DNA from 3 places in the Streptomyces sp. NPDC012935 genome. Region 2 is predicted to be linked to each of the others. Evidence: riboswitches for the same ligand, from Rfam matches in the RefSeq annotation. Region 2 holds a riboswitch; each other region holds the start of a gene.
What was found. A riboswitch is a leader RNA that binds a small molecule or an ion and turns the genes downstream of it on or off. The one in region 2 is predicted to bind cyclic di-AMP.

Region 1: linked by a shared signal. The riboswitch ahead of ACFY5C_RS18065 (transglycosylase family protein) and the one ahead of ACFY5C_RS29305 (transglycosylase SLT domain-containing protein) in region 2 are both predicted to bind cyclic di-AMP.
Region 3: linked by a shared signal. The riboswitch ahead of ACFY5C_RS05400 (M23 family metallopeptidase) and the one ahead of ACFY5C_RS29305 (transglycosylase SLT domain-containing protein) in region 2 are both predicted to bind cyclic di-AMP.

The regions. Positions count from the first base shown of each region.
Region 1 is NZ_JBIBBC010000006.1:361,816-365,081, reverse strand. It holds gene eno (phosphopyruvate hydratase) at 1-681, opposite strand, end outside; gene ACFY5C_RS18065 (transglycosylase family protein) at 999-1,694, opposite strand; cyclic di-AMP (ydaO/yuaA leader) riboswitch at 1,699-1,898, opposite strand; gene ACFY5C_RS18060 (transglycosylase family protein) at 2,105-3,142, opposite strand.
Region 2 is NZ_JBIBBC010000014.1:101,562-104,827, reverse strand. It holds gene fahA (fumarylacetoacetase) at 1-179, opposite strand, end outside; gene ACFY5C_RS29310 (HAD family hydrolase) at 505-1,335, shown strand; gene ACFY5C_RS29305 (transglycosylase SLT domain-containing protein) at 1,372-2,136, opposite strand; cyclic di-AMP (ydaO/yuaA leader) riboswitch at 2,142-2,316, opposite strand; partial or broken gene ACFY5C_RS29300 (CocE/NonD family hydrolase) at 2,598-3,266, opposite strand, start outside.
Region 3 is NZ_JBIBBC010000002.1:22,299-25,564, reverse strand. It holds gene ACFY5C_RS05405 (PP2C family protein-serine/threonine phosphatase) at 23-1,108, shown strand; cyclic di-AMP (ydaO/yuaA leader) riboswitch at 1,338-1,495, shown strand; gene ACFY5C_RS05400 (M23 family metallopeptidase) at 1,507-2,532, shown strand; gene ACFY5C_RS05395 (aldo/keto reductase) at 2,738-3,266, shown strand, end outside.

The DNA of each region.
Region 1 (3,266 bases), on a different contig from region 2:
CTTGATGGCCTCGAGGATGAGGTCGAGGGCCTCGCGGTTGGAGCCGAGGTTCGGGGCGAAGCCGCCCTCGTCGCCGAGGCCGGTGGCCAGGCCCTTGCTCTTCAGGACCTTCTTCAGCGTGTGGTAGACCTCGGCGCCCCAGCGCAGGGCCTCGGAGAAGGACTCCGCGCCGATCGGAGCGATCATGAACTCCTGGATGTCCACGTTGGAGTCGGCGTGCGAGCCGCCGTTCAGGATGTTCATCATCGGCACCGGCAGCAGGTGCGCGTTGGGGCCGCCCAGGTAGCGGAACAGCGGGAGGTCGCTGGCCTCGGAGGCGGCGTGGGCGACGGCGAGCGAGACGCCGAGGATGGCGTTGGCGCCGAGGGAGCCCTTGTTGTCGGTGGCGTCCAGGTCGAACATCGCCTGGTCGATCAGGCGCTGCTCGGTGGCGTCGTAGCCGACCAGCTCCGGGCCGATCTGCTCGATGACGGCGAGGACGGCCTTCTCGACGCCCTTGCCGAGGTAGCGGTTCGAGTCGCCGTCGCGGAGCTCGATGGCCTCGAAGGCGCCCGTGGAAGCGCCGGACGGAACGGCGGCACGACCGGTGCTGCCGTCGTCGAGGCCGACCTCGACCTCGACCGTGGGATTGCCTCGGGAGTCCAGGATTTCCCGGGCTACGACGACGTCGATGGACGGCACGAGTATCTCCTTCTTGGGATGTGAAGCACTGTGTCGCTGGTGGTGCGGGGCTGTGAGCCTTGCGACTAGAGCCTAACCGCCCCGGGGACATCGGCAGCCGACCGACCGTCCCGTGGACAGGACCGAACCGTACCCATTGTTCCCTACCGGAACAAAGGGTGGGTGACTTACAGGGAAAGAAAAAGCCCCGCCCCGGTGCGTACGGGGGAACACGCACCGGAGCGGGGAGCCCGTGGGGGACGGGGGTGACCCTCACGAGGTCTTCATGATGAGTTCCACGGATGTGAGGGCACTGTGGTTCAGCTATTGGCCGCGTACTACTTCAGGTGCAGCTGCTGACCCGGGTAGATCAGGTCGGCGTCCTCGACGATGTCCTTGTTCAGCTGGAACAGCTTCTCCCAGCCGCCCTTGACCTTCTCCGCCTCGGCGATCGAGCTGAGGGTGTCACCCTTGGCGACCTTGTACTCGCCGTCGCCCTTCTTGACCTTCTTGCCGGTCGGGGTGGTGACGGTCTTGGTCGACTTCTTGGCGGCCGGACGCTCGGCGGAGCGGGAGGCCGACTGCTGCTCGGTGGAGCGCGGGGTGCTCTCGGTGCTCTGCGAGGAACCGCTCGAGGAGGCGCCGGAGCCGTTGTACGCGGCGCTCGACAGGCCGGTGCCGCAGTTCGGCCAGGCACCCTTGCCCTGGCCCGCGAGAACCTTCTCGGCGATCTCGATCTGCTGGGCCTTGGTGGCCTTGTCGGCGGTGGCGGCGTACGCCGTGCCGCCGTACGCGGCCCAGGTGGAGGCGGAGAACTGCAGACCGCCGTAGTAGCCGTTGCCGGTGTTGATGGACCAGTTGCCGCCGGCCTCGCACTGGGCGACGGCGTCCCACTCGGAGGCGGTGGCGGCGGAGGCGCTGCCGGCCGCCATCAGCGGGGCGGCGACGGCGGCGGCGCCGGTGACGCCGACGGCGGCTATGGCGCGGGCGGCCTTGGACGGACGACGGTGCTTGCCCTTGCTGGAAAACAGCATGGTTGGATCCCCTCACCGACGCCTGCGAGGTGAGCTGTCGGGTTCGGGCCAGATGAGTTGCCCGGCCGCGCTCGTCCGCCTTTCGGCTCGCGTTGCGCGGCTTCACCCCAAGCCGACTCCGGCCGTGCGGCCCCGAAGGGCCTCAACTGCCGGACCCGGCGCTTACCTTGGGTCCCCCGCTCCTGCCTACGGCGCTTGACGCGACGACTGTTCCCGGGCGGCCACTGGCAGGATTCGGCGTTGCGGCAGCCGGGGCTCGTGGTGACGAGCGATCACGACCGTAGACACCCGATTCCCGGAATTACAAAGACGATCAGGGCTTCTGAGATCTATCTCTCACCGCATCCAAAACGGACATTAGGGTGCGAAAGGTGGCGCGAACTCCCACTGTTTTTCGCCCTGTTCGGCCCTTATTCGACGGGGACGTCCAGGGTCTGACCGGGGACGATGTCGTTCGCGTCGCCACCGATGGCGCCCTTGTTCGCGTCGTACAGCGCCCGCCACCCGCCGTCGAGGTCAAGGGAGTCGGCGATGGAGGCCAGAGTGTCGCCGGCGCGGACCTTGTACGAGGCGTGGCGACCGGAGGACTCGGGCGCCGGGTCGGCTGTCTCACTCTCGTCGGCACTCGGCCCGCGGTGCCGCCCGGAGCCTGCCGCCTCCCCGGAGAGCGCGCCGGTGTCGACGAGGCTCCAGGCGCCCACCTCTTGCACCCAGTTGTCCTGATTATCCCCGTCCGGGGTCTCCACGGGGGAGCTGTCGGGCGACTTGGAGTCCTTGGCGTCGGGTGACGCGTCAGGCTTCGCCGAGCTGTCCGCCTTGGATGACGAAGAGGGGGAGGAAGAGGGAGAAGAGGATGAATCCCGGGGCGATTCGGACGAACCGCTGGGAGATTCACTCGACGAGCCCGATGAACCCGACGGGCCGTCGGTCGGGTCCGACGAGTTCGAGGAACCCGACGAGTTAGACGAATTGGACGAACTCGACGAGCCGGACGAATCAAGCAATCCAGAGGATCCGGACACCTCGGAGGGTGAGTCGTCCTCCACTCCGGTGTCGAGGTCGACCAAGCCGTTCTTCGGGGTGAGCCCGTTGAGCACCGCGCAGGTGCCCCAGGGCTTGGTCCCCTGGTCGGCGAGGATGGCCTGCGCCACGGCGATCTGCTGGGAGCGGCTCGCCAGGTCGGGACGCGGGGCGTAGTCGAGGCCGCCGTACTGCTCCCAGTCGTCCTGGGTCAGCTGCAGTCCGCCGTAGTGCCCGTTGCCCTCGTCCGTGCTCCACGAGCCGCCGCTCTCGCACTCGGCCACCTTGTCCCACACGGTGCCGTCGGCAGCGCTGGCGCCCGTGGCGCCGAGCAGCGGGATGGCAATGGCGGACCCGGTCACTCCGGCCGCGACGAGGAGAGCCGGAGCCTGGCGGGGGCGACGGTGACGACCGTTCCCGGAGAGCATGCGGGGACCTTTCACGAGGCAGCAGTGACCGCGGCGCGCGAAACCTGGCGCCGTCGTTGATCCGTGAACGTATAGGCATTCGATCACTTGTCACAAGTTAATGCCGCGTAGATCACGTGAAGAT
Region 2 (3,266 bases):
GCGAGCAGGGGGGCGTACGGCGAGCCGAGCGCGTAGGCCGCCTTGCCCGCGTCGAGGACGTGGTCGCCGAGCCGGACGCCGACCCGTCGCGCGGAGTCCGAGCCGGGAAGGGAGAAGACGCCGTACGGAAGGTTGTGCGTGCCGAAGGGGTCGCCCTCGGGGAGATCGAAGGGGGGCATGGGGTGCTGCCTCACTCTCATACGCTCCGTGCCATGTGGTCGGGCCACACGTTACGGGTGAGGCGAGGGTCTTGGGCAGTACGGATCTCGCGTCGCGGGGGCCGGTGAATCAGCAGGTGGCCGTGGTGGGCCACATCGTCAAGACGGGCGTCGGTGCCGTCCAGGAGCCCTGTCGTCGCCCCGTGGGGGTGAAATCGCCACAAGCAAAAGGAAGTTGCCAGCCCGGAATCAGAACTGGAACCGGAACAGGTGTCAACGCATGTGAACACAGCAGCCGTCCGGTTCGAGTCGAGTCGATGGGGCTTCCTGTCCGTATTCTCTGATCATGGCCCGACCCATCGCATATTCACTCATCGCCACTGACCTGGACGGGACGCTGCTCCGAGGCGACGACACGCTCTCCGACCGTTCCCTCGAAGCGCTCGCGCAGGCGGCGGCGGCCGGTGCGCAGCACCTCGTCGTGACGGGGCGGCCGGCGCCCAGAGTGCGCCCGCTCCTCGATGTCCTGGGCAGCCGGGGGCTCGCGGTGTGCGGACAGGGCGCGCAGTTGTACGACGCCGGAGCGGACTGTCTGCTGTGGTCCATCACCCTGGACCGGGAGTTGGCGGAGACCGCGCTCGGCAAGATCGAGGCCGAGGTGGGGCAGGTGTACGCGGCTGTCGACCAGGACGGCGTGGACGGGCTCACGCTCATCGAGCCCGGGTATCTGATGCCGCACCCCACCCTGCCCGCCGTACGCGTCCGGCACCGCGACGACCTGTGGTGCGAGCCGATCAGCAAGGTGCTGCTGCGCCATCCCACCCTGTCCGACGACGAGTTGGCGACGACGGCGAGGTCGGTGGTCGGCTCCCTCGCGACGGTCACCATGTCGGGGCCCGGGACCGTCGAACTCCAGCCATGCGGCATCACGAAGGCGACCGGTCTCGCGCTCGCCGCCGAGCATCTCGGCCTCGGCGCGCGCGAGACGATCGCCTTCGGGGACATGCCCAACGACATCCCCATGTTCGACTGGGCCGCCCGCGGGGTGGCGATGGCCAACGCGCATCCCGAACTCAAGGCGGTCGCCGACGAGATCACCCTCTCGAACGAGGACGACGGCATCGCCGTCGTCCTCGAGAGGCTGTTCGCGGGGAGCCTGGCCGACTTCGCCCAGTAGGGCACGTCGTCGGCGGCCAGGCCCCCGTGCCCGGGCCTAGTAGGGGCCGTTCACGTTGTCGATCGAGCCGTAACGCGCGGCCGCGTAGTTGCACGCGGCCGTGATGTTCGCGACCGGGTCGAAGGGGTCGTACACCGTGCCCGGCACGTGGTACGACGCGAAGGTCGGGTCGATGACCTGCAGGAGGCCCTTGGAGGGGGTGCCCGCGGCGGCGTTGGAGTCCCAGTTGTTGATGGCCTGGGGGTTGCCGGACGACTCGCGCATGATGTTGCGCTGAATGCCCTCGTACGAACCCGGAATTCCGTTTTGCGCCATGATGTCCAGCGCGTTGCGAATCCAGCCGTCGAGGTTGTTCGGGTACGTCTTCACGGACGACTGGGTGGCCTTGGCGACGTTGGACTTCTTGGCGGGCGCGGACGCCTTGTCGGCCGACTTGCCCGGCGAGCTCGCCTTCTTCGTCGCCCGGACCTCCAGGTCGAGGCCGGGGTGGATCAGGCGGGGGTCGTCGCCGATCGCCTTGCGGTTGTCCTTGTAGAGCTGCTTCCAGCCGCCCTGCGCGTCGTACCGGTCGGCGATGCCGTAGAGCGTGTCGCCCTTCTTCGTGGTGTACGCGACGGTCTTGGCCTTCACGGCGGCCTGGGGAGCGGCCTGCGCGACGGTGGGGGACTGGGCCGGCTGTGCGGCGCTCGCGGTGGTCGCGCTCAGGAGCGGGATGGCGAGGGCGGCGGTACCGGTGCCGGCTGCGATGACGTGCCGGGTGAGCGGGTTGGTGCGGGGGCGGCGGTGCTTACCTCGGGGCATGGCGCTGTTCCTCTCCGGCGCCTGCGAGGTGAGCTGTCGGGTTCGGGCGGGAGATGCCCGGCCGCGCCGCCGTGCGGCGGCGCGACTTCACCCCGAGCCGGTTCGGTGCGCCATCAAGGCGTCCGGTCCGGCGACTTACCTGGGTCCCCCGCTCCTGCCGTGCGTGAGTGAGTTGCGTGGGTGGGTGACTCGGGCGGCGGCAGGATTAGGCGTCCGCCCGACTGAGCGGGAACGTATGCGAGAGCACATGCCCGGAACAAGTGCCGTGGTCACTGTCGTGCTGTTTGACCATGGTCTGGTGCGAATGGGGTGCTTGATCCTTTGCGGTTGCCAAGCCTCAACTTGCTTTGGAAGCAAGGGGAGACGCGGGTGCGCCGAGTTGGTTCCATGAATGGGTGTAAGTGACCCAATTCACTGGCGTCCACAAGAGCGGCAAATCGGGCAATGAATCCAACTCACCTTTAACCGGCTGTCCGTGGAGTCCGTTTCTCCCATGTCCGGTGGAAAAGTACCTCTTCGCCCTCCAGGCAGATCACCTCGTTGGAGGCGATGAAGTCATGCCGGTCGTAGCTGATCTCCGAGCGTCCGCACGCTTGCGTCCCACCCCGGCTCCGGGCGGTGCAGGCGGATCGACCGGTCCGAGCGGGTGCGGGCCGACAGGGGCCCCACTCGTTGATCGTGTACGTCTCCAGCGCGTCCTCGGTGAACTCCAGGCCGTCCGGGCAGACGCGCGTGCCGCCGTACCGGGGGTCGACCTCCAGGCGCCACTCGCCCTTGGCCACGTCCCGCATGACAAGGCGCTCGGGGCGGGGCTCGTCCGGCGTGATGAGGGAGTTCACGCCGAGCGGTTTCGCCTGCTCCGGTTCCTCGAAGGTGACCGCTGCCCCGTCCGCCGATTCGTCCAACGTACGCGCGCGTACCGGAAGTTCCAACACCGTGGCCGGGCGGTGCGAGTCACTGGCGTACGAGCGCAGCAGGGGCCCGGACATGACGCCGCTGTCCTCGTCCTTCAGCCAAGCCGATCGCGGGGCCCGGCGGCAGCCGCAGTCGGGGTACTGGTGCGACCAGGGGCCCATCAGGCCGCGCGCCCGGTCCGCCGGCAGGTGCTCGACGAGACGCAGGACGGTGTC
Region 3 (3,266 bases), on a different contig from region 2:
CCGCGTCGGCAACCCTGGTGAGGTGGAGCAACGGCGGATCTCGTACGCACGCCGGTTCGTCCGGCTGCTCCCCGCCCTGCTGATCGCGGCCGGCGGCGTGTACGACTCCGTCACACCCACGGACTTCACCGGCGCCCCCTTCTTCACCGCGGCACCCCTGATCGCCGCCCCGCTCTACTCGCAACGCGGCACCGTCCTCACGGGCGTCGTGGCCGTCGCAGCACTCCTCGTGCTGCGCATCCTGCGCGGCGGCCTTCCCAGCGCCGAGGTGATCACGGAGCTGGCCACCGTGGTGACCGTCTCCGTCCTCGCCGTCCTCATCAACGTCCTCGTCCGCCGCAGCGACGAACGCCTCGCCTCCGCCCGCGAGATCGCCGAGGCCGCGCAGCGCGCCGTACTGCCCGAGCCCGCCGAGCGGATCGGCGGCTTCCAGATCGCGGCACGGTACGAGGCGGCGCAGGAGGGCGCCTCCATCGGCGGCGACCTGTATGCCGTGCAGGACAGCCCGCACGGTCTCCGGGTCGTCGTGGGGGACGTGCGCGGCAAGGGCATCGGGGCGGTGGGCGCGGTAGCCGTGGTCATCGGGGCCTTCCGGGAGGCCGCCGAGCAGGAGAGCACGCTGGAGGCGGTCGCACAGCGCCTGGAGCGGGCGCTGCTGCGCGAGCGTGACCGGCGCGAGTGGGCCGAGTCGGCCGAGAGGTTCACCACTGTCGTACTTGCCGAGCTGCCGCACGCCAGGGGGGTCGTGCGCCTCGTCAACCGCGGGCATCCATCACCCCTGTTGCTGTACGCCGACGGCACCGTGCGCTCGCTGCCCGCCGCCGAGCCGGCGCTGCCACTGGGCATGCGGGAGCTGGGCGTCTGGCCCGACCGGGCTCAGGAGGTCGACTGTCCGAGCGGGGCCACGCTGCTCCTGTACACCGATGGCCTGTCCGAGGCGCGGGACGGCAGCGGCCTCTTCTACGACCCCGAGGCGGGCCTCGCGGGGCGCGCCAACGCCCGCCGCGAGCCGGTCGCGCTCCTCGGCGTACTCGCGGCGGAGGCGCGGCGGCACTCCGGCGGCGGGATGGCGGACGACATGGCCCTCATCGCCGTACGACGGCCGTGATGTCACGGGGCGTGACCGGGCGACCCCCCTCCGCATAACAACTGACGCACCGTCAACACTCATGTGGTGCCTGAGGTCTGGCCAACTCGCCCGATTTGGGCCGCTCATGACCCGTAAGTCCAGCCGAAAATCGTTAATGATCAAGTGGAACAGCTTGGAATCCGCACCCCGCGTCTATTAACGTTCGATAACGCAGCGCGGTCGTCCCAGCCGTCACAAGAGGCGGCTCCGTGCGCACGCGCCGAATCTCGAAAGGGAACCGGGGAACCACCACCTTGGGGTGAATCGCGCAAATACCACCGTGAACTCACGGGCGGTATACGCGCGTAGGAGACCTTCCTGCTCCGAACCCGTCAGCTAACCCGGTAGGCGAGAAGGAAGGAAAGGAGTACGCCCACGTGGCGTCCAACCGGCCTGCCCAGCAAGCCCCGTTCGTGCCGAGTCAGCGCAGCACCGACACCTTCGGCTACGACCGCGACCGCACCGACGAGGGCCCGTTCGAGGAGTGGAACCCCACCGCGGAGTCCCTTCGTCCCGTACGTGGCAGGCATCGCGTCTCCAAGCAGCGCGGCGGGGGACTCGCCCGCAGCTCCACGGTTCTCGGCGTCGGTGTCATAGCCGCCGTCGGCGCGGGCGGCATGGCCAGCGCGAACAGCGGCAAGCCGCCGGTCGCCATCACCATGCCGGACCTGCCCCTGATCTCGGACGACTCCTCCGAGCCCGCCGAGGACGCGGCCACCGCGCTCAGCACCATGGGCGAGACCTACGAGGAGACCGCGCAGGGCGGTTCCGACGCCGGTGAGGCGCTGCGGAGCCGGATCATCGCGCAGGCCGAGTACCAGCAGGACCAGATCGACAGCAAGGCCGCCGCAGCCGCGGTCGCCGCCGCCGAGAAGGAGGCCGCCGACGCGGCCGCCAAGGCGGAGCAGGAAGCCAAGGCCAAGGCCGCCGCCGCGAAGGCCGAGGCCGAGGAGGAGGCCCGCAAGAAGGCCGAGGCCGAGCGCCTCGCCGAGCTGGCCAAGCAGTACACGCTGCCGACCTCCTCGTACACCCTCACCTCGACCTTCGGACAGGCCGGCGCCTACTGGTCCTCCGGCTACCACACGGGCCTCGACTTCGCCGCTCCCTCGGGCACACTGATCAAGGCCGTGCACAGCGGCACGATCACGTTCGCCGGCTGGGACGGCTCGTACGGCTACAAGACCGAGCTCACCCTCGACGACGGCACCGAGGTCTGGTTCGCGCACCAGTCCTCGATCAGCGTCAGCGTGGGCCAGAAGGTCAACACCGGCGACGTCATCGGCCGCGTGGGAGCCACGGGCAACGTGACCGGTGCCCACCTCCACCTCGAGGTGCACCCCGGCGGCAGCTCGAGCGGCATCGACCCGCTCGCGTGGCTGCGCGGCAAGGGGCTCACGCCCTGAGGCGTTACGTCCTCTGCCTCTGCTAGTTCCCTGCCGAAGCCCGTCCACACCTCTTCCCCGGCGATCCTGTCCTGATCCCCGGCAGTCCTGACGGCGTCCCCCCGACGTCAGGGCTGCCGGTTCGGAGCGCCGGGGTCCGCTTGTTTACGGGAACTTTGCGCCTCTCCCGGAAGATCGGCCTCAGCCACGGACGTTGATGTCGAGCATGACTTCTCTGCGCAAGCTCGGCTCCTCCGACCTCGAGGTCTTCCCGCTCTGCCTCGGCGGCAACGTCTTCGGCTGGACCGCCGACGAGCCCCAGTCCTTCGCCGTCCTCGACGCGTACACCGAAGCGGGCGGCAACTTCATCGACACGGCCGACTCGTACTCGGCGTGGGTCGAGGGCAACGTGGGCGGCGAGTCCGAGACAGTCATCGGCCACTGGCTGAAGGCGCGCGGCAACCGTGCGGACGTCGTGATCGCCACGAAGGTCAGCCAGCACCCCGACTTCCAGGGCCTCACCGCCGCCAACATCAAGGCGGCCGCGGACGCCTCACTGCGCCGCCTCGGCACCGACCACATCGACCTCTACTACACCCACTTCGACAAGCCGGAAGTGCCGGTCGAGGAGATCGTCGGCGCGCTGGACGAGCTGGTGAAGGCGGGCAAGGTGCGGCACATCGCCGCCTCCAACATCTCCGCGGAGCGGCTGGAGGCGTCCCTCGCCTTCTCCGACCGCGAAGGCCTGGCCCGCT